DNA from 2 places in the Chromobacterium haemolyticum genome. Region 1 is predicted to be linked to the other one. Evidence: riboswitches for the same ligand, from Rfam matches in the RefSeq annotation. Region 1 holds a riboswitch; the other holds the start of a gene.

The links. A riboswitch is a leader RNA that binds a small molecule or an ion and turns the genes downstream of it on or off. The one in region 1 is predicted to bind cobalamin.
Positions count from the first base shown of each region.
Region 2: linked by a shared signal. The riboswitch ahead of GYH29_RS00740 (TonB-dependent receptor domain-containing protein) and the one ahead of GYH29_RS11245 (HoxN/HupN/NixA family nickel/cobalt transporter) in region 1 are both predicted to bind cobalamin.

Region 1 covers NZ_AP019312.1:2,456,385-2,465,858, reverse strand. Annotated here, with positions in the region: gene GYH29_RS11255 (cobaltochelatase subunit CobN) at 1-2,893, opposite strand, end outside; gene GYH29_RS11250 ((2Fe-2S) ferredoxin domain-containing protein) at 2,890-3,219, opposite strand; gene GYH29_RS11245 (HoxN/HupN/NixA family nickel/cobalt transporter) at 3,216-4,262, opposite strand; cobalamin riboswitch at 4,371-4,552, opposite strand; gene cobD (threonine-phosphate decarboxylase CobD) at 4,660-5,646, opposite strand; gene cbiB (adenosylcobinamide-phosphate synthase CbiB) at 5,639-6,577, opposite strand; gene GYH29_RS11230 (cobyric acid synthase) at 6,711-8,180, shown strand; gene GYH29_RS11225 (hypothetical protein) at 8,406-8,867, shown strand; gene GYH29_RS11220 (DUF2726 domain-containing protein) at 9,340-9,474, shown strand, end outside.
Region 2 covers NZ_AP019312.1:172,476-181,949, reverse strand. Annotated here, with positions in the region: gene GYH29_RS24575 (hypothetical protein) at 1-144, shown strand, start outside; gene GYH29_RS00775 (DUF1294 domain-containing protein) at 149-481, opposite strand; gene GYH29_RS00770 (5-formyltetrahydrofolate cyclo-ligase) at 472-1,089, opposite strand; RNA gene ssrS (6S RNA) at 1,100-1,283, opposite strand; gene GYH29_RS00765 (cell division protein ZapA) at 1,315-1,626, opposite strand; gene GYH29_RS00760 (hypothetical protein) at 1,623-1,832, opposite strand; gene GYH29_RS00755 (cobalamin-binding protein) at 1,854-2,726, opposite strand; gene cobU (bifunctional adenosylcobinamide kinase/adenosylcobinamide-phosphate guanylyltransferase) at 2,723-3,256, opposite strand; one part of gene GYH29_RS00745 (IS5 family transposase) at 3,277-3,811, opposite strand; one part of gene GYH29_RS00745 (IS5 family transposase) at 3,810-4,069, opposite strand; gene GYH29_RS00740 (TonB-dependent receptor domain-containing protein) at 4,120-5,970, opposite strand; cobalamin riboswitch at 6,152-6,396, opposite strand; gene cobT (nicotinate-nucleotide--dimethylbenzimidazole phosphoribosyltransferase) at 6,546-7,589, shown strand; gene GYH29_RS00730 (histidine phosphatase family protein) at 7,586-8,188, shown strand; gene cobS (adenosylcobinamide-GDP ribazoletransferase) at 8,176-8,904, shown strand; gene GYH29_RS00720 (GNAT family N-acetyltransferase) at 8,994-9,458, shown strand.

The DNA of each region.
Region 1 (9,474 bases):
TGGACGGCAGGCTGCGCGGGTCCACCGAATAGAAATTGCGGCCGGTGGGCAGGGTGTGGGCCATGCCGCGCGTGGGCGCGCCGCTGGGGCCGGCCGGCACGTAGCCGCCCTCCAGGCCGCGCAAGAGATTGTCTATCTCCTCGGCGGTGCGGGCCAGCTTGGAGCACAGCTCGGCGCAGATGAAGCTCAGCACCTGTTCCAGTTCCGCACAAGGCTCGACGCCGGGCAGAACGGCGGCGACGGCGGCCGGCACCGCGGCCGCGTCGTAGCCGCGCGCGGCCAGCTCGGCGATCAGCGCGCGCGACAGCTTCAGCACCGCGTCGTGCGCATCGGCGCGGGTGACCAGCGCTTGGCCGGCCAAGGCCTGCAAGGCGGCGGGCGTCTCAGCGAGGCGCTTGCCCTGGTCTTGCTGCCATACCGGCCAATCGCCGCCGCAGGCCGCCGCCACGCTGGCGGGCAGGCCGGGGATGCCGAGGTTGGGCAGACGGGTCAGCGCCAGCTGCATGTCGATCAGCGCTTCGCCCTGCGGCGCGTTGCCCAGCACGTGCAAGCCATCGCGGATCTGCGCCGCGCCCAGCTCGCACAGATAGCCGTCGATATCCTCGATCAGGTGGGCGACGTCCACGCCGTCCATCTTGGCCAGGCTCAAGGGCACGCCGTCTTCGTTCAGCGTGTCGTCCCAGTCATGGTCATGGTCGTGGTGATCGTGGCTGTGGACGTGATGATCATGATCGTGGTGGTGATGGCACCCATGATCGTGGGCGTGCGCGGCCTTGGCCGGGCGGTATTTCGTCGCGGCGGCAGGTTTTACAACCATCGCCGGCTTGGCGGCCTGCGGCCGGTACTTGCCGTGGACAGCGGCGGGCGCGTGCAGGTGGCCGCTATGCGGGTGGGCATGATCGTGGCCGTGATGGTGGTCATGGTCGTGGTCGTGCTTGAGCATCGCCGCCAGGTCGGTGTCGAGCTTGGCTTCCTTGATCAGGTCCCAGATCTGTTGCTGCAGCAGCGGCAGCTTGTTCGGGTCCAAGAGCTCCACCTGGTAGTACTCGTCCACCAGCTGGGTCAGCTGCGCCAGCGGGCCATAGCTGTCGGCGGTGGTCATCGCCGGCGTCAGGTGGTCGATGATCACCGCGTGGCCGCGGCGTTTGGCCTGCGAGCCTTCGCCCGGATCGTTGACGATGAAGGGGTAGAACAGCGGCATGTCGCCCAAGAGCGCGTCCGGGAAGCAGTTCTGCGACAGGCCCACGCCCTTGCCCGGCAGCCATTCCAGCGTGCCGTGCTTGCCGACGTGGACGATGGCGTCGGCCTGCCAGTCGTCGCGCAGCCAGCGGTACAGCGCGTAGTAGTGGTGGGTGGGCGGCAGGTCCGGCGTGTGGTAGATGGCGTCCGGGTCCATGCCGTAGCCGCGCGGCGGCTGTAGCGCGACGAAGACATTGCCGTAGTCCAGGCCGGAGAACACCAGTTCGTCGCCGTCGACGTAGGCGCCGCCCGGCGGCTGGCCCCAGCGTTGCAGCATCTTGCCGCGCAGCGCCTCTGGCAGCTCGTCGAACCATGCCTGGTAGCGCTGGGCGGGCACGCGGGCGGCGGCGTTTTTCATCTGCTCGGCGCTCAGGTAGTCCTGGTCGTAAGCGCCGCGGTCTATCAACTCGTGCATCAGCGCGTCGCTGTCCGGCGGCAGCGCGGCCATCCGGTAGCCGCGGCCCTGCATGCCGCGCAGCATAGCGTATAGAGACGCGGGGGAGTCCAGCCCCACCGCGTTGCCTATCTGCGAGGCCTTGCTGTTGGAGTTGGTGAAGATGAAGGCGATGCGCTTGTCGGCATTTTCCACATGGCGCAGCCGCGCCAGCCGCGCGGCGATGCCGGCCAGGCGGCGGGCGCGGTCCGGCAGCGGCGCGTATTGCTCGGCTTGTCCTGCTTCCGCCGGCTGCTTGAAGCTCAGCGGCACGCCGATGATGCGGCCGTCGAATTCCGGCAGCGCCACGTTCATCGCGGTGTCCAGCGGATTGAAGCCGCGGTCGGACGCTTCCCACTGTTCGCGGGTCATGCTGCTGGTGATGGCCTGCAGCACCGGCAGGTCGAGCTGGTCCGACGCTTCCACCGCCCAGCCAGGCTGGGTGGGGCCGTCGTTATTGATGTCGCCCATCGCGAATGAGGTGGTGTTGATCAGCAGCGAAACATTCGCGCGCGGATCGGCCAATAGCGCCAGCGCCGCCGGCAGGCCATTTTTTTCTATCGTGCGCAGAGACGAGGTGAACACCGGCAGCGCGTTGACGCCGCGCTCGGCCAGGCAGTCCACCAGCAGGTCGATGAAGCGGGTGTTGCCGGACAGCCAGTGGGCGCGGTAGAAGCACAGGCCCACGCTAGGCCAGTCCGGATTGCGGATTTCAAGCCAATCGTCGAGCGAGCAGGGCGCGGCCAGCTCCGGGTGGTAAATGCCGTGCTCGGGCAGCGGCTGCGGGCTCTGGTAGCCGAAGCCGGTCAGCAGCAGCCTGTCGGCCAGGCAGCGCATCAACTCGCCCAGGTTGGAGCTGCCGCCGGCCTGCAGATAGGCGTGGACGTCTTGCTGCAACGATACCGGCGCGCTACACAAGGCTTGCAACTCCGGGTCCGGCTCGCCGGTGCCGCTGACCACGATGACCGCGGTCTGTAGCCGCCGGGCGTGAGCCAGCAACAGGTCCAGGCCGGGTATCGCGTCGGCGCGGCCCAGCACGCGCAGCACGATGGCGCGGGCGTTGGCAAGCTGGCCGTCCAGCAGTACCCGCATCGCGGCTTCGTCGGCGATGCCTTGCAGCGAGATACCGGCGACGGCGGGAAAATCGTCCGGCCAGCGCGCGCGCAACAGCGCGGCGAGGTCGGTGCCGGCGTGGCTCAACAGTGCGATTTCGGCGCTCATGGCTGCGCCTCCGTTTCGATGTCGCCAATGCCGGTTTTATGGAACACCAATTCCTCAACCGGGACGCCGCCCTTCAGATGCTGCCAGACGATGCGTTCGATGTCGGTTTCGTTTACCTTGCGGTACCAGACGCCGTCCGGGTATACCACCATCACCGGACCTTGCTTGCATACCGCGAAGCAGTGGCTGCGGGTGCGCTTGGCGCGCAGGCCCTCGCAGGCGTCTATGCTGCGCCCCAGGTGCAGGAACATCGCTTCCGAGCCTTGACCGTCCGGCGTGCAACGCGGGCCGGTGCACATCAGCACGTGTTTATCGTGGGTTCTCATCGCGCCTCCGGCGTCAATTGGTCGAAGCGCTTCCATTTATAAATGGCGGCGGAGGCAAGCCAAGTCAGCAGGAACACGCCGATGACGAAGTAGCCGAAGTGAGCCAGATCGTCGTTGAGCGCTGAGATCAGGTCCCAGAAGCCGCCGCTGAGTTGCAGCTTGTCCGCCAGCAGGCCCAGTCCTTCCAGCCCGCCAATGCCGACGGCGACGAGGACGGAGACAAAGGTGATGGTCAGGTTGTACCAGAGCTTGCGCACCGGATTGACGAAGGCCCAGCCGTAGACTTCCACCATCATCATGCTGTCCAGCGTGTCCACCAGCGCCATGCCGGCCGCGAACAGCGCCGGAAAAACCATGATGTGCCACAGCGCCACGCCGTTGGTGCTTTGCGAGGTGGCGATGGCGAACAGGCCGATCTCGGTGGCGGTGTCGAAACCCAGGCCGAACAAAAAGCCGATGGGCAACATATGCCAGCTCTTGGTCACCATGCGAAACAGCGGCTTGAGCAGGCGCGCGATCAGGCCGCGGTTGTTCAGCAGCAGATTCAGCTGCTCGTCGCAGATGGCTTCGCCGGCGCGGGCGCGGCGGAAGACGCCCCATACCGCGCGCAAGGAGGACAGATTGATCAGTGCCAGCGTCAGCAGAAAGAAGGCCGACACGCTGGTGCCGATGACGCCGCCTATCTCCTTGAAGCCGGCGACGCGGCTTTGCAGCGCGCTGGCGGCGAATACGATCAGGGCGACGGCGATGACGACCACCGCCGAGTGCCCCAGGGAAAAGAACAGGCCCACCGCGGATGGCCGGCGGCCTTCCTGCATCAGCTTGCGCACGGTGTTGTCGATGGCGGCGATGTGATCGGCGTCCACCGCGTGGCGCAGGCCGAACAGATAGGCGAGCAGGGCGGTGGCGAGTTGGGCCGGATGATCGGCGAAGGCGGCGAACGCCCAGGCCCAGGCCAGCAGATTGGCCAGGATCAGCCCGGCGAGTATCGGCGCGTGCTGCGCCAGACGACGGCCGGTGGACGGCGCGGTGGATAAATGCATGGTGCCCTCGGAGACGATTTCCGTCGCGCAAACGAGGGCACAGACCGCCGGATTTTCATGAGTGGCGCATGTGCGTATCCCCCGGTACACCCCGCCCGGTTTCTGCTTGCGTCGACACGTATGACGGCCGGTCTCCTGGCTCGCGCGTCGTGGTCCGGCGCCGCCTTCCCGGCCCGTTTAGGGGCCAGTGGCGTCAGGCGTGGACTCTGCGCTTACAGTTGCGGGGGCAGCCGCGGTCTTGCACCGCGTTCCCGTTTCACCCTCTGAGAACCTGTTTACGTACTGCCGCGCGTCTTGGCTGGCAAGGTCGTACACAAATTTTTGGGGCACCGTCATGATGGGGTCGGATGATACGTGACAAAAACCAGGCTGTGAACAGCTGGCGTTTTGATTTTAATTACAATCGCCGCCAGTTTGCCAAGGCCTGATCCAGCCGCGCCCAGTCCTGTTCGCTTTTCGGCAAGCCGAAGCGCAGGCTGGGCATGGACTCGAAGTAACGGCTCAAGATGCCGCATCCCGCCAGATAGCGGTGCAAGGACAGGCTGGCATCGCCGGGCACCCACTGGAAAAGATCGCAGCCACCGGCCGGGGCGAGTTCGTGCCGCTCCAGGCAGTTTCGTAGCCGCGCGCTATCGCGTAGCAGCTTGCTTCTCATGGACTGCTGCCACGCCGTATCGCGCAGCGCCTGCGTCACCGCTTCGCGCGCCGGACCTGCCATGGACCAGGGGCCCAACTCCTCGGCCAAGGCCTGCCGCAACGCAGGCTGGGCAAACACGAAACCGGCGCGGGCGCCGGCCAGGCCGAAGAATTTGCCGACCGAGCGCAGCACGATCAAGCCCGGCTTGCCGATATGAGGCAGCATGCTGTCCTGCGGCGACGCATCCAGGAATGCTTCGTCGACCAGCAGCCAGCCGCCGCGCTCCGCCAGCCTTTGCCGCCAGTCCTCCAGTAAATCCGGCTCGAAACGATCTCCGGTGGGGTTGTTGGGGTTGCAGATTTGAACCACGTCCAGCCGATCGATGTTGGCGGCGAGCGCGTCCGGCGTGAACCGTTCCACGCGGTGCCCGCGCCTTTGCCACTGATAAGGATGCTCGGCGTAGCACAAGGTCAACATGCCGACGCGGCAGGGCGCTCGCAGCCGCGGCAGCACCTGGATGGCGGGCTGGGAGCCCGCCACCGGCAGCAGTTGCTCGCAACCGTAATATTCCGCCGCCGCCGCTTCCAGCCCATCATGGTCCTGCGGCAGCCGCAGCCAGGCGTCGGCGGACAGCGGCGGCACTGGCCAACCATTGGGGTTGACGCCGGTGGACAGGTCCAGCCAATCCCCATGCGGAATACCGTATTCAGCGGCCGCGCGCAGCAGGCCACCTCCGTGTTCAAGCATGCATTACTCCAATCAAAACAGCCCACAATATGGAAAGACCGGCCCACAGCCATGCGCCGCGGCTGACCAAGCGCACCGCGCGGCCGATGTCCTGATGCGTGGGCGCGGGGCCGCAGCCCAAGGGCGGCCGCTCCTTCCACTGGCCATGGTAGCGCGCGCCGCCGCCAAGGGAGACGCCCAGCGCGCCGGCGCCAGCCGCCATCACCGGGCCGGCGTTGGGGCTGTACCAAGTGGGCGCCTGCGTTCTCCAGCAGCGCCAACCGTTTGCCGCGCGCCCCAGCAGCAGATAGGTGAGAGCGGTCAGCCGCGCCGGGATGTAGTTCAAAACATCGTCAAGGCGGGCGGCGGCCCAGCCAAAATGCAAATAGCGCGCGTTCTTGTAGCCCCACATCGCATCCAGCGTGTTGGACAGCCGGTACAACACCACCCCGGGCGCGCCCAGCAACAGAAACCAGAACAGCGCGGCAAAAACGGCGTCGCAGCCATTTTCCAGCACCGATTCAATAGCGGCACGGGCAACCCCGGCCTCATCCAGCTCGCTTGTGTCGCGGCTGACGATCCAGCCCACCCGTTCGCGGGCCAAAGCGAGATTGCCGTTGTCCAGGGCCTGTCTGACCACCTCCGCGTGCAGAGCCAAGCTCTTGGCGCCAATCGCCAGGTAGAGCAGGGCGATGGGCGCGATGACGTCCAGCAACGGCAGCCGGGCCAGCAGCCAGGCCGCCAGCGTCAGCGGCAGAAGCAGCAGCGAAACGGACAGGGCGCCGCGCATACGCATGCGCCACTTGGGCTCGGCAGCGGGCGAGGAGGGGTAGCCAAGGCGCTCAACGGCTCGGGTCAGCCGACCGAAGCCGACCAGTGGATGCCAGCGCCGTGGCTCCCCCAACAGGCGATCCAGCAATAGCGCTAGCGGTAGAAACAATGCGGAACTCAACGCACAACCTTATATAATGGCCGACCGCCGCTTGGAGGTATCCAATGCGTAAATTTTTAGGGTTTGGGCTGGCCGGAATGAATCAAGCCGCCATTCTAAGCCTTGTTCGCCATCTATGTGCAGGGGGAGCGCCATGGCCAAGACCATCATGATTCAGGGTGCCACGTCAGATGCCGGCAAGAGCGCGCTGGCCACCGGTTTGTGTCGACTGTTGGCGCGCCGAGGCGTGCGGGTGGCGCCGTTCAAGCCTCAGAACATGGCGCTGAACAGCGCGGTGACGGTGGACGGCGGAGAGATCGGCCGCTCCCAGGCAGTGCAGGCGCAAGCCTGCGGGGTGGAGCCGCACAGCGACATGAACCCGGTGTTGTTGAAGCCCAATAGCCATACCGGTTCGCAAGTCATCATCCAAGGACGGGCGATAGGGAATATGGAGGCTCGCGGCTATCACGGCTACAAGCCGGTGGCGATGAAGGCGGTGTTGGAATCGCACGCCAGGCTGGCGGAGCAATACCAGTGCATCATCGCCGAGGGCGCCGGCAGCCCGGCGGAGATCAATCTGCGCGACGGCGATATCGCTAATATGGGGTTTGCCGAGGCGGTGGACTGCCCGGTGATTCTGGTGGCCGACATCGAGCGCGGCGGCGTGTTCGCCCACCTGGCCGGCACCCTGGCGCTACTGTCGGAATCCGAGCGCGCCAGGGTGATCGGCCTAGTGATCAACCGCTTCCGCGGCGATCCCAGCCTGCTCAAGAGCGGCATCGATTGGCTGGAACAGCATACTGGCAAGCCAGTGCTGGGCGTGCTGCCGTATTTACACGACTTGCATCTGGAGGCCGAGGACAGCATGGGCCTGGACAAGCCCGACGGTTCAACTGCCACCGGCGACAAGCTGCGCGTAATCGCCCCGGCCGCACCGCGCGTCAGCAATCACACCGATTTCGATCCGCTGCGCCTGCATCCGCAAGTGGAATTCACCCTAGTGCGGGCAGGCCAAACCATCCCGCCGGCCGACCTGATCGTGCTGCCCGGCAGCAAGAGCGTGCTGGCCGACTTGGCCTGGCTGCGCGCGCAGGGCTGGGAGGAAACGATACGCCGCTACCTGCGCTACGGAGGCAAGGTGCTAGGCATCTGCGGCGGCCTGCAAATGCTGGGCCGCAAACTGCACGATCCAGATGGCCTGGAGGGCGAACCGGGCAGCGGCAACGGCTTGGGCTTGCTGGACATGGAAACCACACTGGCGGCGGAAAAGCGGCTGACGCGGATGCGCGGCCGGCTGAGCTTGGACAATGCCGAGGCCACCGGCTATGAAATCCATATGGGCGTCAGCGCCGGGCCGGCACTGGAGCGGCCTGCCTTGTACTTCAACGGCGGCGGCACTGACGGCGCACGCTCTGAAGACGATCAGATCCTGGCCACCTATCTGCACGGCGTGTTCGACGAACCCGCCGCTTGCCAGGCCATCCTGCACTGGGCCGGATTGCAAGAACCCGTGGCGCTCGATTATCCGGCGCTGCGCGAAGCGAATATCGACAAACTCGCGGACATGCTGGAACAACATTTGGACCTGGCGCCGATCCTCAGCGGCTTGTTCGCGGGAGAGTGAACAAGCCGCAAGCCAGGCAGAGTGCGTTAGACACAGGGCGCAGTCTTACCCTACGACGGTTTAATCCATTTGTTCGCATAATGTATATTATGTCAAATCTTGGAAACATACGGCGTAGGGTCCGCAGCCTGCTCCATTGGTTCAATACCCTGACCTTTTGTACAGGTTAATAAAACGCAACACTTTCCATCGTTGGAGGTTCGAGCAACAACTATCCGCAGCAAAATGAAACGCAAGCTACCTTGGTGTGAGTTCCCGTGCAGCCCTGATGACTTGATCAGGGCTGTTTGTTTTCGTGACGTAACGGAAATTGCCGCAGAGATCGGCGTAGACGTTGACGAGGTCGGCCGCTGGCGATCCGGACACAAGCCGGTCCCGAAGCTTGCCTATCTCTATCTAGCTCACAAAGCATCAACCGTACTAGGCAAGCAATTCGGCCCGTTCTGGGGCTGGAAGCTGGCCAACGATGGCCAGGCGCTAATCTGCCCGGCCACGGGTGAACGCATCAACTACGAAGAAGTTGCACTAATGCGAGACTATCGCCGGGCCAAGCGCCTTGCAGTACAGCAAGCGGAGCTGATCGAACGGCTCATGATCGAGCGGGACTTCTACCGTGAGAACTGCCACCGGCAGGCCAAGTTCGGCGCGATGCTGAACCGAATTATCGGCCCCGACGACAGCTGCTAACAGGCAATTCCATCAGCATTCCCATTCTCATTCTTGAGAAAAAAGACGCGCTCTGTCAGAGAGACCCAAAAGCCAGCTCTGGCGCGCCTTGCAGCGCCGTTTCGATGCTGCCGCCCTCCTACCGGTTTTCTCAAAATGAGAAAAAAGACGGGTATTACCAGTCACCCGTCTAGGCCGCTACGCGGCCCGAAGGCGGCGCGACGCCAACATGCTGCAACGCCCTACTACGCTCGGCCAAGGCCGAGCTAGTCCCCGTTCCGCCCATTGCCGGCACAAAACGCCGGCATGGGGCCCCCACGGGCGCGCGAGCGCGGGGCTGACCATAGGTGATCGCTCTACACGGTTTTTACTGTCTGCAAAAGAGCCGGGGCGTGGCCTCTCTCTATTTTCGTTACGGTGACGAATAAGATGGGTTTGCAGGCAGGGTTTATTCGTCTAGCATCGCCGTTACCGTAACGTGATGAGAAAAAGCATGACAACAATCGTCATCATCTTCATCGTGATGGCTATCGTAGCTGGAGCGATGAGTGGAGCGAAGAAAAGCAAAGCACCCAAGCGCTCATTCAACAATGCAACAAGCCCCAGGAAGTTCGGGTCAGCAAGGTTC
Region 2 (9,474 bases), 2.3 Mb from region 1:
GGACTGGCGCTGGCCGCCGGCTTAAGCGCTTGCGTAGTAGAACCGCCCAGGGTGGCCGTCAGGCCGGTGGTGGTCAGGCCGGCCCCGGTGGTGGTGACGCCGGTTTACGGCTATTACTACGGCGGCCGCCATGACTGGCGCTGATCGCTCAATGTGTCCGCAAGTACAGCCAGCCGCCCAGCGCGGCCAGATTCAAGGCCGCGCCGCACCAGAACAAAAGCCGGAACGGCTGCCTGACGGTTTTATGGCGGAACAACCTGCGCGCCATCAGCCCGCCCGGCCAGCCGCACAACACGCCCAGCCACAACAGCCTGGCCTCAGGCGTACGCGGCCCGCCGCGCTCCGCCGCCCGCTTGTCCCGCCAATACAAAACAAAGCACAGCAGGCTCAGGCTCAGATACAGCCACGCCACCGCCCATTCCAAACGCCCCAGCAGAGCAAGCGCCGGCAAAACGGCCAGAAAGACGACGGCTAGGGGCATAAGGGCAGCCGGCGCAGGCCGGATTCGGTCAACAAATAATCGAGCCGGACGTCCCACGCTTCGCGCGGCACCCGCTCCACGCGTTGGCAATCATAGGCCACGCCCACCAGCAAGGGCTTGCCGAACTGGCGCGCGCGCTGGCGGAAGGCCAGCGTGGTGTCGTAGAACCCCCCGCCCTGGCCCATGCGATAGCCATCGTCGTCAATCGCCAGCAGCGGCACAAACAACACGTCCAGCCGTTCCGCGCGCAGCGCCGGGCCATCGTATTCGACGATCCGGTAACGCGGATGCAGATACCAGCGGTCCGCCGCGCCCAAGCGGCTGAACCAGAGCCGACGGCCGCGCCGCGGGATCTGCGGCAGATAGACTTCCGCGCCGCGCCACAGCGCGGCGCTCATCAGGACCTCCAGATCCAGCTCAGAACCGGCGGCCAGATAAGCGCCCACGCGCTTGCCGCGTTTGAGCAGCCGCGAGGCATGACGGGCGATCGCCCTCATCGCCTGCAAACGATAGCCAGGGCTCAGCGCCTGGCGCGCACGGCGAATCCGCCTGCGCAATGCGGGCTTGTCTAGGGAAACCGGATCGGAAACAAAGGAAAGTGCGGTCATGGCAGAGGGGGGAGCCCCCGCGAGTGTCGTTCGGGCAAAATTCGCTTGTACCCTGTTTCCAGGGAGGGCCGCCTGCCAGTCATTTCGGGCGCATCCTCAAGAGGACGCGGCACGCCCATGACTCACGCTAGCAGCCTGAAGCGAACGCATTGGTACAAAGGAATTGTGTGCCTTCACAAACACCGCAGAGGGTACTGACCTTGGTGTTCGCCAGCGGCTCTGCGTTTAAAACAGCGCTTGCTGGCTTTCGCGAAGCGCTTGGTCGGCGGCTTCGCTCATACTGCGTATTTTACGCTGAAACGCCGCCATCTCCAAGCCCTCTCCCACTTTTGTCTTCAACAAATCGTGGGCAATGTTCAGCGCGGCCATGATGGCTATCTTGTCGGCGTCCATTACCTTGCCGTGCTGCTGGATCATTTCGATCTTGCCGGCCAGCAGACGCACCGCCTCTTGCAGCGTTTCCTTTTCTTCCGCCGGGGTGCCAATGGTGAAGGAACGCCCCAGCAGTTCGATTTCAACCTGAGCCACGTCGCTCATTCCGCATCCTCCGACGCCTTGGGCAGGCGCTCGACCAGAGCCGCCACCCGCGCGCGGGTTTCGTTGACTTTGAAGTTCAGCTCCGCATTGTCGCGCAGCGCTTCGGACAGCGCTTCGGCAAAACGGCCGTTTTGTGTTTCAAGTTCGCGAATGCGCGCCACCAACGCCGTCACCCTCGACTCGAGATATTCCAGTTCCTTGTCCATGGCGGCGAGGATAGCCGGCGCTCACTTGGCCGTCAAACCCAGCCGCTGCCGCGCTGTGTCCAGCGCGAGACACAAGGCCTCCGCGCCGTCCACCAGCCGCGGGCCGGGCACGACCATGGCGTCGCCCGGCAGGGCGAACAGCGCGTTTTTGGCCACCGCCGGCAGCGTTTGCCAACGACGCCACATCCGCAGGCTGGCTTCGTCTCCGGTCAGAATCGCCTGCGGACGCGCCGCCACCACAGTGGCGGCGGACACTTGCGGCGCAGGTTGCCGGACATCGCCAAACACATTGACGCCGCCGCACAGGCGAATCAACGGCCCCATGAAGCTTTGGTCGCTGACGGTGAAGATGGGCGTCTGGCTGACTTGGTAGAACACCCTCACCGGCGCGCGCGCGCCATAACGCTGGCGTAGGTCCGCCAAGCGCTGGCGATAGCCTGCCGCCGCCTTGGCGGAGCTCCCATCCGCGCCGGCCAGCCGCCCCAGCGCCAGCATTTCCTTGGCCACGTCGTCCGGCTGCAAGGGGTGGCTCAGATAAACGGGAATGCCCAGGCCGCGCAAACGCTCCAGTTCACGCGGCGCTCCGCCGTCGCTCCAGGCCACCACCAGGTCCGGCCGCTGGCGCATGACCTCCTCCAGGCTGAAGCCGGTGAAGCTGCCCACCCGCGGCAAACGCTTGGCGGCGTCCGGGTGGTCGCTATACTCCACCGTGGCCACCAGCTTGTCGCCGGCGCCGATCGCGTACAACATTTCCGTGGCGTGCGGCACCAGGGTCAAAATCCTTTGCGCCGGATGCGCCAACGTGATGGTCTGTCCGCTGCCGTCCTGAGCACTGACCGCGGCCGTCGCCTGCAGCGCGCTCAACAGCAGCGTCAAACCCAATAATCGCCTCATGCCTCGCCTTTCAACACCAGCGGCAAGCCGCAGGCCACCAACGTCACCCGCCGACAGGCCACCGCCACCGCTTGGTTCAAACGTCCCAACTCGTCGACGAAGCAACGAGTCTGGGCATTGACCGACACCACGCCCCAGCCGATTTCATTGCTGACCAGCAACACCTCGCCCCTCGCCTGCTCCAGCGCGGCCAGCAGCTCGGCACGCTCCTGTTCGAAACCGGCGGCGTCGAAATCGCCGTCCTCGTCGAAAAAGCGCATCAGCCACATGCCCAGGCAATCTATCAGCAGCAGGCCGCTCACTATGTCATGGCGCAACAACTCAGCGGCCAGCCCACGACCGGCCTCCGCTTGCGACCACTGTGCCGGACGCCTCCGGCGATGATGCTCGACGCGGGCGGCGAACTCGGCGTCGCCGCCGCGCAGCTCCGCCGTGGCCAGATAGCAAACCGGGCCGGGATGAGCCAGGGCCAGGGATTCGGCGTAGCGGCTCTTGCCGCTGCGCGCGCCGCCGGTGATCAGGTGGGGCATGGGAATTCCTTAGAACCTGTTCAAAGTCTTTTGAGTAAGAGCCCCAAGAAGGCCAGATGGATGAACTGCAAGCTGGTATTGAGTTTCCGCTCGCAGTTCTTCCACAGCCTTCTGCTCTTTTCCAACCAAGCGAAGCTGCGCTCAACAACCCAGCGTTTGGGCATCACCTTGAAGGTGTGCAGCTCGCTCCGTTTGGCAATCTGCACCGTCACGTCCGCCCCCAGAATCTCGCTCACGCCTTGAGCAAAGGGTTTGCCAACATAGCCACTATCCGCCAGCAGGCTCTGAGCCCCAATCAATCTGGATTTACATTGCCGTAGCGCCTGTAGCGCCCCTTTGCGGTCTGTAACCTCCGCAGTGGTGACCGCCACCGCATGTGGCAGGCCCTGCGTGTCCACCACAATATGGCGCTTGATACCCGAGACCTTCTTACCTGCGTCGTAGCCTTTTAATCCTGCGGTATCAGTGTTCTTCACGCTCTGCGCGTCCACGATCAAGAACCTGCTGCAAGCGCTCCGCCCCAGTTTCTCTCGGGCCGCGCCAACCTGATTTTTTTAGCGCCTGCTCCAGCAGGCTGCCCCCTTCACGCGGCTCACTCCACATGGTGAAGTACGAATGGACGGTACGCCATTTGGGAAACGCTTCAGGAAGCATTCGCCATTGGCAGCCGCTTCGGAGCAGGTACAGCACGGCACAAAATACTTCATACAAGTCCACTCGACGGGGGCTTGTTCTTTTACGCGCACTTTCCAGAAGTGGTCTGATCACTTCAAATTGTTCGCGACTGATATCACTTGGGTAGCTTTTTCTCACCTCTGGATTTTCTCACACTACGCTACTACTCAGAGACTTTGAACAGGTTCTTACTGACTGAAACGAACCCCAAGGAAAACACCCAGTCCGCCGGTGTTGTACCCATAAGCAGTTTCATATTCGCGATTGAACAGATTGTCCGCTCGAGCCGTGGCAGTCCAATTTTTGGCAAAACGATAATTGGCAAAAAAATTGGTCACGCCGTAACCGTGCAGCGCTTTGGCCTCCGAATTAGTCGCATCTCCCGCTCGGCGCGACGCGACTTGCTGCTCCGCTCCCAGCGTCCATTTTTCCCACTGCTTGGCGGCGGAGACGCTAGCACTCTGGCGCGGCCGGTTCGCCAACCAACTGCCTGTCTTATCGTCTCGTGCATCCATCAACGTCAAGTTACCTTGCCAGTCGATGCTGAGCCATTGGGCCGCCGCCTCCAATGACAGCCCCTGGATCGTTGCGCGATCCACATTGCTCGGGCGCCATGAATTGGAATCAGCGGGATTAGTTTGTGCCCACTGAATCAACTGCTCCACTTTGTTCTGAAATAGGGTCAAGCTAGCCGAACGGCCATCTTTCCGGTATTGCAGGGCCAGTTCTGTATTCTTTGAACTCTCCGGCTTTAGATTGGGGTTGCCGCTGTCCGGATAGTACAGATCGTTAAAGGACGGTGCTTTATACCCGGTGCCATAACCTACACGCGCAAGCCAACCATCGGCGAAACGATAGCCATAACCGGCTTTACCGGTCATTTTCCCCCCAAATTGATCATCATGATCGTTTCGAAGGCTAGCTTGCAGAAGATGCTTGCCCAACTCCAACTGGTAGCTCACGAATCCGGCATTGGTGGTTCGGCTGCTCTTGGTATAAGTGCCATCACTAGCGATTTTCTGATCCAAATGAGAAGCGCCCAGAATAAATACGCCAAGCTTGGTACTCAGATCATTCTGCCACTGCCATTCGTTCTGCGTAGTCTGGAAAAAGCTGGTGCGCCGATCGAAATCACCGTTATGGAACTCCTCGGACTTATCTTGACTGCGAGCAAAACGCAGAGTGCTGGTCCAAACGTCATTGAAGCGATTTTTTGATTCAACGCTCTGCCCAGTCAGGCGCGACTTGGAGCGATCTTGCCCCTTCCACGCATTGGTATAGTCAATGTCAGCCTCAGCGAAGGTCTGGAATAGACGCACGGTCAAGTCATGGCCAGGCGACAAGGTCTGCGTCAAGCTAGCGGCGTAACTATCATTGCGATACCCGTCGTTGTCCGGGTTGTAGTAATCCGTGTTGCGTGAATTCGTCGCCGAAAAACCATCGGACTGAGCATGCGAGAACTGCAGACTATAAGCGGTACTCCCCGACTTTCCCGCTACGCCGGCGCTTAGCTTGCCTGTGCCTCGGCTGCCAAACTCCACCCCCGCGTTCCATCGTGGCTCGCCCTCGCCTTTGCGAGTGAAGATCTGAATCACCCCGCCAATGGCATCTGCGCCGTATAAACTGGACGCAGGCCCGCGCAGAATTTCAATGCGCTCGATCTGGGCCAATGGAATATTCTGAATCGTCGTGGTACCGAGCGTGGCGGAATAAATTCGCACGCCGTCCACCAGCACCACCGTATGGCTATCCTTGTTGCCGCGGATATAGATGCTGCTGGCGCTGCCAGGGCCGCCATTGCTGGCGATAGAAACAGCCGCTTGACGCGACAACGCTTGTTGCAGGGTTTGCGCCCCGCTTTCTTCGATTTCCTCGCGCGTGACCACGGTCGCATCGGCTAGCGTGCGCGACAGCGATTGCGCCACGCGACCCGCCGTCACCACTACCGGATCCCCGGCGAACTCGGGCACATTGGCGGCATAGGCCTGGCCGGAGCAGGCCAGCGAGACCAGCAACGCGCATTGTTGGGGTTTGAACATGAAACACACTCCACATCGAATCTGGCCGCCGCGGCGGCATGGTTAGGAAGAGTGCGAAGAAGGCATAAAAAGGGGGACGCCGCGGCAGGACGCCGGGCCGTCTGTCGGATCGCCTCCCCGCGATACTCCAGTGCGGCCGCCTTCCGGGCGGCCATTGGGCGGGCGCGAGTGTGGTTTCCATGATCGCGCATGCCAGCAGGCCGGTCTCCGGGCTCGGCCTTGCGGCGATGCGCCTTCCCATCCGATGGACAGTGGCCGTTGCATCGCCTGGGCGTTGAGGTTCAACGCCTCGCGCGTCGAGCGCGACTCGGTTGAACAGCTTCACACGCCAGGCCTTACCGTTGCGGGGGCAGCGCCGGTCTTGCACCGGCTTCCCGTTTCATCCGCGGCGCTTGAGCCGCGGACACCTGCTAGGTTCCGGATTATACCGGAGAGCATCCCGACGGGATGGCGCCAAAAGAAATATGTTTAGTTAGGATCAAATCGTCCACCGGCTGCGGGTTGCCCCGGTGGCAGGCTATCGCTTAAAGTCGCCGCTGAATCACTCTCTCATCCAGGCTGGAGTTGGCCATCTCATGACATTCATCGATACCTTTCGCTCACCCGATTTCGCCGCCTACCAGGCCGCCCTCGCCCGCCAGGCTACACTCACCAAGCCGGCGGGCAGCCTGGGCAGGCTGGAAGAGCTGGCCTGCCGCTTCGCCGCCTGGCAGGGCAAGGTCTGCCCGGACGCGCTGCGGCCGGCCATCACGGTGTTCGCCGGCGATCACGGCGTGACGGCGGAAGGCGTGTCCGCCTATCCATCGGTGGTAACCGGCGAGATGGTGCGCAATTTCGCCAACGGCGGCGCGGCTATCTGTGTGCTGGCGCAAAGTCTGGACGCGCGCCTGGAGGTGGTGGACGCCGGCGTGCTCAGCGACGTCTCCGCGCTGCCCATCGTCCACGCCAAAGTGCGGGCCGGCACCGGCAATCTGGCCAGGGAGGCCGCGATGACGCCGGCGCAGGCCGAAGCCGCGCTGGAGGTGGGCCGCCAGGCCGCACACCGCGCCTTGGCCGGCGGCGCCAACCTGCTGATCGCCGGCGACATGGGCATAGGCAACACCACTGCGTCCGCCGCGCTGATCTGCAGGCTGGCCGGCTTATCACCGGAACGCATTGTCGGCCGCGGCACCGGCCTGAACGAGGCCGGTCTGGAAACCAAGCGCCAAGTGGTACGCGCCGCGCTGGCCCGGGTCGTCGGCCGCGAGTTGTCCGCCCTGGAAACCCTGGCCGAACTGGGCGGCCTGGAAATCGCCGCCATGGCCGGCTTCTACCTGGAAAGCGCCGCGCAAGGCGCGCCGGCGCTGGTGGACGGCTTCATTGCCAGCGCCGCCGCGCTGTGCGCGCAGGCGCTGGAGCCGCGCGTGGGAGATTGGCTGCTGGCCAGCCATCGCTCGGAGGAAACCGGCCACCTTCTGGCGCTGCACGCGCTGAAGCTGGAGCCGGTGCTGGACCTGGGCATGCATCTGGGCGAGGGCTCCGGCGCCGCGCTGTGCGTGCCCTTGCTGCAAATGGCCATCCGCCTGCATAACGAGATGGCCACCTTCGCCGAGGCAGGCATCACCGGGAAAGCGGAATGAACCCCTACACGCTGACCCTGCTGCGCCACGGCGAAATCGACCATGACGGCCGTTTGATCGGCAGCAGCGATTTGCCGCTAAACGCTACGGGGCACATACAAATGGCGCAAAGTTGGCAGCGCATTTGCGCGCTGGCGCCGGTAACGGCGATGGCCAGTTCGCCCTTGCAGCGCTGCCGCGAGTTCGCGGTCCGGCACGCCTTGCATGGCTCGCTGACGCTGAAAGTGGACCCGCGGTTCGCTGAAATGGACTTCGGCGACTGGGACTGCATGGACGTACAGGTTCTGGCGCAACGCTATCCGGACTGGCGCGCCAAACTGGCCGCCGGCGAACTGACGCCGCCCGGCGGCGAGCCCTACGAAGCTTTCCGCACTCGGGTGCTAGCCGGCCTGTCCGAATGGATGACGACGGCCAACGGCAGCCACCGGGTGCTGGTCACCCACGGCGGCGTCATCACCACCTTGCTGGCGGAACTGCTGGGCGCGGATTTCTCGGTAGCCAAGCTGATGACGGTGCAGCGCGGCGGCTTTGCCCAATTGTCCATCCTGGAAGGACATCCGGCCTACCTGATGCGTCTGGAAGCCCCGTGCGCGGACTGATTCTGGCGCTGCAATTCCTGACCCGCCTGCCCACACCTCAACTGCGCGAATTCAAACAGGAGTGGCTGGCAGACAGCGCGCGCTGGTTCGCCGCGGTGGGCCTGATCGTCGGCGCGCTGCTGCTAGCGGCGCTAAGCCTGGGCCGCCTGAGCGACCCCTGGCTGGCGGCGCTGTTGGCGCTGTTGATGTGGGCCTGGGTCACTGGCGGCCTGCACTTGGATGGCCTGGGCGATCTCGCCGACGCGCTGGGCGCGGCGCACCGCTCGCGCGAGCGTTTCTTTGAAGTGCTGAAAGACCCTCACGTCGGCAGCTTCGGCGCGCTGGCGTTGATCCTGGCCATCGTCGCCAAACTGGTCTTGCTGATGCTGCTGGCCAAACAATCGGCACCGGCTTGGGGCCTGCTGCTGATTCCCGCCTGGTGTCGCTGTTTTGCCGTGTACTGGTCCGCCAGCCTGCCGGCGCTCGCCCCCGGCAACGGCGAGCGCTTCGCCTGGCGCCGCCACTGGCCCAGCCTGGCCGTCAACGCGACGCTGCTGGCAGGGCTGTCGGCCTGGCTGGCCCCATCCTTATTGTTGGCGCCGTTAGCGGCGCTGGCTTGGCGTCGCTTCCTATTGCGCAAGCTGGGCGGCATGACGGGAGACTGCCTGGGTGCGGGTATAGAGTTGTGCGAAATCGGCCTCTTGCTGCTGCTGACGGTCCGCTGGCCAACACTCTAGCTACGCAGTAAAGATTCCGCCATTTCCCTGTCATCCGGCGGAGATGCCCCGCGCGGATACTGGCGGCGTCTTCATCGCACGGAGCCGCCATGGCCCACCTGGAGATCAGCTGCGAGCGCGGCCGGCTGGACCGCGACATGATTCTGCGCTTCCTGGCCCAGACTCACTGGGCGCAAAACCTGACTCGGACGCAGTTGGACAAGGCCATCGAGCACTCTTTGGTGTTCGGCGCCTACAGCGGGCAGCGGCAACTGGGCTTTGCTCGCATCGTCACTGACTACGTCAGCTTCGCTTATCTATCCGATGTGTTCGTACTGGCCGAGGCCCGCCGTCTAGGCGTCGGGCGCGCTTTGATGGAGGCAGCGCTGTCCCACCCCGATCTACAGCAACTGCGGCGATTCCTACTGGTGTCGCGCGACGCGCGCCCCTTCTACCGCCGGCTGGGCTTCACCGAGCTACGCGATGGAGAACGCTATATGGAGCTGCTGCGCGAGCCAGCGGCGCAGCCGACACGCGCCTGGTCCTGGTTCCGCGCAAATAAAAACGCCGCTTGATGAGAGCGGCGTTCTT